DNA from 2 places in the Salmonella bongori NCTC 12419 genome. Region 1 is predicted to be linked to the other one. Evidence: predicted binding sites of a transcription regulator. Region 1 holds the regulator's gene; the other holds the start of a gene.
The links. Region 1 encodes Fur, which represses iron uptake genes when iron is present. Its sites were predicted from a motif close to ATAATAATGAGAACNACTATCAA; they were not measured.
Positions count from the first base shown of each region.

Region 1 (3,143 bases):
GTGCAGTCCCACGTGATTGCTGTTTCCGCATGTCTGCCTGTTCTGCTATGATTGCCCTTATCCGTGGGCAATTCGCCACCACCATTTCAATAAGTTTCAAGAGGTTATTTTACTCATGGCAATCACTGGCATCTTTTTCGGCAGCGACACCGGTAATACCGAAAATATCGCAAAAATGATTCAAAAACAGCTTGGTAAAGACGTTGCCGATGTGCATGACATTGCGAAAAGCAGTAAAGAAGACCTGGAAGGGTATGACATTCTGTTGCTGGGCATCCCGACATGGTACTACGGCGAAGCGCAATGCGACTGGGATGACTTCTTCCCGACGCTCGAAGAAATTGATTTTAACGGTAAGCTAGTGGCGCTGTTTGGCTGTGGCGATCAGGAAGACTACGCGGAATATTTTTGTGATGCGCTTGGCACGATTCGCGACATTATTGAGCCGCGCGGCGCGACGATTGTAGGTCACTGGCCAACCGCAGGCTACCATTTTGAAGCCTCTAAAGGTCTGGCCGACGACGATCATTTTGTCGGCCTGGCGATTGACGAAGACCGCCAGCCTGAGCTGACTGCCGAGCGCGTTGAAAAATGGGTCAAGCAAGTTTCGGCTGAATTGCATCTCGACGATATCCTCAACGCCTGATCTCATGTGGCGCAGCATTATGTCTGCGCCGCATCAATAGACAAGACCAATCAAAATAATTGCTACAAATTTGTAACTTTCGCACCTATCCCTGTACAATGTCCGGGTGTAATCAGGTGGCGCCGGGATTTGCAGGCAACACCACAGTTTTATTAATATCTGCGAGAGACTTGCGGTTTTCATTTCGGCATGGCAGTCCTATAATGATACGCATTATCTTGAGTGCAATTTCTGTCACTTCTCTAATGAAGTGAATCGTTTAGCAACAGGACAGATTCCGCATGACTGACAACAATACCGCATTAAAGAAGGCTGGCCTGAAAGTAACGCTTCCTCGTTTAAAAATTCTGGAAGTTCTTCAGGAACCAGATAACCATCACGTCAGTGCGGAAGATTTATACAAACGCCTGATCGACATGGGTGAAGAAATCGGTCTGGCAACCGTGTACCGTGTGCTGAACCAGTTTGACGATGCCGGTATCGTAACCCGCCATAATTTTGAAGGCGGTAAATCCGTTTTTGAACTGACGCAACAGCATCATCATGATCATCTTATCTGCCTTGACTGTGGAAAAGTGATTGAATTTAGTGATGAGTCTATTGAAGCGCGCCAGCGTGAAATTGCGGCGAAACACGGTATTCGTTTAACTAATCACAGCCTCTATCTTTACGGCCACTGCGCTGAAGGCGACTGCCGCGAAGACGAACACGCGCACGATGACGCGAACAAATAAGTATAAATCTTTCAAAGAGCCAACCGCCCGGTTGGCTTTTTTATATCCCCTCTTTTCTGCCGCTTGATGTTGATTTAATGTAAAAAAACGCTATCGCATCTCAGGAGAGCAGGAATGGAGCTTCGCCAGTTACGCTATTTCGTCCGTATTATTGAAACCGGCAGTATGGGCAGCGCCGCGCAGGATCTGGATATTGGCGTTTCAGCATTAAGCCAACAGATGTCCCGCCTGGAAAACGAGCTCGCTATCCGTCTGTTGCAGCGTACTTCGCGTGGTGTTACACCGACCAATGCGGGTCTGGCTTTTTATTCGCAAGCACAACTCGCTTTGCGCCATGCCGACGACGCGATCCTTGCCGCCAGAGAAGCGCGTCTTTCGGGCCATGTGAGTGTAGGGATGGCTCCCAGTACCGCGTCCATACTGGGTATACCGTTTATTCATGCCATGCGGGAAAACTATGCCGATGTTCGTTTGCATGTGGTGGAAAGCCTGTCCGGTAATCTGGAAAGAATGATTAATACCCGCCAGATTGATTTAGCCGTAGTCTTTCAAAAAGATAAAATCCTGCGCTGGAGCGCCAGACCAATTCTTGAAGAACAGCTTTTTCTGATTGGCTCTCACGCCCTGTTGGCAACGCTTCCTGATAACCCCATCACGCCAGAACAACTGGCAGGCATTCCGCTCATTATGCCCAGCCAGGGACACGGGCTGCGCGGCAGGCTGGACGCTGTCTGCCAGGAATATTCGCTTAACGTTGAGATCGTTGCGGAAATTGACGGTCTGGCGTTATTGATGCGCGCCGTGCGTGATGGCCTCGGTGCCACGTTACAACCCGGTGCGGCGATTTCACACCTGGATAATGATGCGCTAAGCGTGATCGGCGTCCATAATCCGGTACTCAGCCGCCCCAACTTTTTAGTCAGTCTCTCGGACGATGAACTGACGCCAGCCGGGCTTGCCGCCAGAGTGGTACTGACAAAAGTGATGCGTCAGTTAGTCGACGCCGGCGAATGGCCAGGTGCTACCCTTTACGCTTACTAAACCCCCGTTTAGCGCTACCTGATAGCGAGCCGCTTATTTATCCGTATACATTTTAATTACAAATTTAACAAATAGTTAAATGGTACGGGAGTATAAGATGGTTGATGTACTGGTGATAGGCGGAGGCAATGCCGCGTTATGCGCCGCCCTAACCGCGCGGGAGGCGGGCGCATCGGTTCTGCTACTGGAAGCCGCGCCACGAGAATGGCGCGGCGGAAATTCTCAGCACACACGAAACCTGCGCTGTATGCATGATGCGCCGCAGGATGTGCTGGTAGAAAGTTATCCTGAAGAGGAGTTCTGGCAGGACCTGTGGCGAGTCACCGGCGGTAATACCAACGAAACGCTGGCACGCCTGGTCATTCGTACCTCGTCGCAATGCCGCGACTGGATGCGCAAGCACGGCGTTAATTTTCAACCGCCGCTATCAGGGGCGCTTCACGTCGCGCGCACCAATGCGTTTTTTATGGGGGGCGGCAAAGCACTCGTCAATGCCTATTACCGTAGCGCTGAGCGACTGGGCGTGCAGATCCGCTATAGCACACCGGTACAGGCGCTGGAGCTGCGCGATGGCGAGTTTGTGGCGGCGCTGGCCGGAACTGAACGTATCACCGCTAAAAGCTGTGTACTGGCAGCAGGCGGATTTGAATCCAACCGCGAGTGGTTGCGGGAAGCCTGGGGAGAAAATGCGCGCGGCGAATGGCCTGCGGATAACTTTCTCA
Region 1 covers NC_015761.1:654,841-657,983, reverse strand. The annotation lists gene fldA (flavodoxin FldA) at 116-646, shown strand; partial or broken gene SBG_RS22935 (fur leader peptide) at 850-935, shown strand; gene fur (ferric iron uptake transcriptional regulator) at 928-1,380, shown strand; gene tcuR (tricarballylate utilization LysR family transcriptional regulator TcuR) at 1,495-2,421, shown strand; gene tcuA (FAD-dependent tricarballylate dehydrogenase TcuA) at 2,519-3,143, shown strand, end outside.

Region 2 (3,143 bases), 1.8 Mb from region 1:
AACCCAGGCTGATCTGCACGTCTACACCGGCAGCCAGGTCCAGACGCATCAGAGCATCAACGGTTTTCTCGGTTGGCTCAACGATGTCAACCAGACGCTTGTGAGTGCGAATTTCATACTGATCGCGCGCATCTTTGTTAACGTGCGGAGAGATCAGAACGGTAAAGCGCTCTTTGCGGGTCGGCAGCGGGATCGGACCGCGAACCTGCGCACCAGTGCGCTTGGCAGTCTCGACGATTTCCGCGGTTGATTGATCGATCAGACGATGATCAAACGCTTTCAGGCGGATACGGATTCTTTGGTTCTGCATGAGACCAGAGCTCCAATTATTTTATAAACGAAAATGATTACTCCTCACACCCATTACGATTGATGGGAGAGTGTAACCGTTCTTACGTAGCTCCCCGATTGGAAGCATTGTTAAATAGCCAAATCGGCTATTCGAGGTTCAAATCGAACCTGCCGTCAATTACGACAAGCCCGCGCATTATACGTAAATCTCGGCCTGACGCAAGTGTCGGATATAAATTAAGCACTTTATTCTTATGCGAGCATGATTCCAGATGGTACGCATGGGATGGCAACGCTCATCTTTTCTTTGGAAGGTATCAGGCAAATCTGGCAATACGTCGTTGTCTCTGTCGCATAAATCTATAAAGGTGAGCACAAGCCTTGACGAGGATTTGCTTATGTTTGTTGCCCTCCCCTTTCTCATTTTTTATGCATCGTTCTCTTTATTACTTGGCATATACGACGCGCGTACCGGTCTGCTGCCTGACCGGTTTACCTGTCCATTACTGTGGAGCGGTCTGATTTATCACCAGATTTGCCTGCCGGAGCGTTTACCGGATGCGCTTTGGGGCGCTATTGCCGGTTATGGCGGATTCGCATTGATTTACTGGGGCTATCGCCTGTGTTATCAGAAAGAGGGACTCGGGTATGGCGATGTCAAATTCCTGGCAGCGTTAGGAGCGTGGCATTGCTGGGAAGGTTTGCCGTTACTGGTTTTCCTTGCCGCCATGTTAGCCTGTGGCGGGTTTGCCGTCGCACTGTGGGTAAGAGGTAAGTCGGCATTAATAAACCCGCTACCTTTTGGACCATGGCTGGCGGTGGCGGGTTTAGTGACAAGCTGGAAAAATTTCATTCCGGATGGTTAATCGGTAACCTTAATTTGTGATTGCAGATAATTTTGCATACCAAGTTTGGCAATCAAATCCAGCTCAGTTTCAATCCAGTCGATGTGGCCTTCCTCATCGGCGAGGATTTCAATCATCATATCCCGGCTGACATAATCATGGACGCTATCGGCATAAGCTATTGCTTCACGCAGATCTTTTGCGCCTTCAAGCTCAAGCCGGAGATCCGATCGCAACATCTCTTCGACATCTTCACCGATACCCAGCTTACCCAGATCCTGCAGGTTCGGTATACCTTCCAGGAATAAGATACGCTCGATGTATTTATCGGCATGTTTCATCTCATCAATGGATTCATGATACTCAACGTCATTAAGCCGGGTTAGCCCCCAGTTTTTGAACATACGGGCATGAAGAAAATACTGGTTAATTGCGACAAGCTCATTTCCCAATAGTTTATTGAGATAATTTATGATTTTAACATCACCTTTCATTTTATAGTCCCTCCGCTTCCACTCTCTAGAGCGTAGATGGGGCTACAGGGATGTCAAAAAAAAGAGTGTGACTCAGGCGATCTCTTTAAATTCCGGTAATTGTGTTAGCTCATCCTGCATCACTTCCCGCGCAGCGCGAATACACTTACCGCATTGATTTCCTACAGGAATAAATTTACGGAGCTGTTGAAATGACTGTGGATGAAATTGCCGCACAGCCTCGCGAATTTTTTTATCGCTTATACCATTACATAAACAAACGTACATGATCGCTCCCGTTCAATTTCCGTGCAAATTGTAAATGAGAATGGTTATGATTACAATAGCACCAGGCGATTTACACTACGAGAGAAACGTTAAAAAGAGCGAGTAACTATTACAACAGGTAAATGACAATAACAAAAAGGGCGCCTAAGCGCCCTTTTCAATTCAAAACTAATTAATGACTAATTAGCCCAGAACTTTAGCTACAACGCCCGCGCCAACGGTACGGCCGCCTTCACGGATTGCAAAACGCAGACCGTCGTCCATCGCGATCGGGTGGATCAGGGTAACAACCATTTTGATGTTGTCGCCCGGCATTACCATCTCTACGCCTTCCGGCAGTTCGATGGTGCCAGTCACGTCAGTCGTACGGAAGTAGAACTGCGGACGGTAGCCTTTGAAGAACGGAGTGTGACGGCCGCCTTCATCTTTGGACAGAATGTACACTTCAGATTCGAACTTGGTGTGCGGCTTGATGGTGCCCGGCTTAGCCAGTACCTGGCCACGTTCGATTTCTTCACGTTTGATACCACGCAGCAGAACACCAACGTTCTCACCAGCACGGCCTTCGTCCAGCAGTTTGCGGAACATTTCAACGCCAGTACAGGTAGACTTCTGCGTCTCTTTGATACCAACGATTTCAACTTCTTCGCCCACTTTGATGATACCGCGCTCTACACGACCGGTAACAACGGTACCACGACCGGAGATGGAGAATACGTCTTCGATCGGCAGCAGGAACGGCTTATCAATCGCACGCTCTGGTTCCGGAATGTAAGAATCCAGGAAGCCAGCCAGTTCGATGATTTTCGCTTCCCACTCTGCGTCGCCTTCCAGCGCTTTCAGAGCAGAACCACGAACGATCGGCGTGTCGTCGCCCGGGAAGTCGTACTGAGACAGAAGTTCACGAACTTCCATTTCTACCAGCTCCAGCAGCTCTTCGTCATCAACCATGTCGCATTTGTTCAGGAACACGATGATGTACGGAACGCCTACCTGACGACCCAGCAGGATGTGCTCACGGGTCTGCGGCATCGGGCCGTCAGTCGCAGCAACAACCAGGATCGCGCCGTCCATCTGCGCAGCACCGGTGATCATGTTTTTAACATAGTCGGCGTGCCCCGGGCAGTCTACGTGTGCGTAGTGGCGAGTCGGGGTGTCATATTCAACGTGAGAAGTGTTGATGGTGATACCACGCGCTTTTTCTTCCGGCGCGTTATCGATCTGGTCGAATGCGCGGGCAGCACCG
Region 2 covers NC_015761.1:3,327,570-3,330,712, forward strand. The annotation lists gene rpsJ (30S ribosomal protein S10) at 1-310, opposite strand, end outside; gene SBG_RS15850 (prepilin peptidase) at 690-1,157, shown strand; gene bfr (bacterioferritin) at 1,154-1,630, opposite strand; gene bfd (bacterioferritin-associated ferredoxin) at 1,703-1,897, opposite strand; gene tuf (elongation factor Tu) at 2,081-3,143, opposite strand, start outside.
Region 2: a site for Fur is predicted at 1,932-1,954, ahead of bfd (bacterioferritin-associated ferredoxin). Genes of this name have one in related genera too.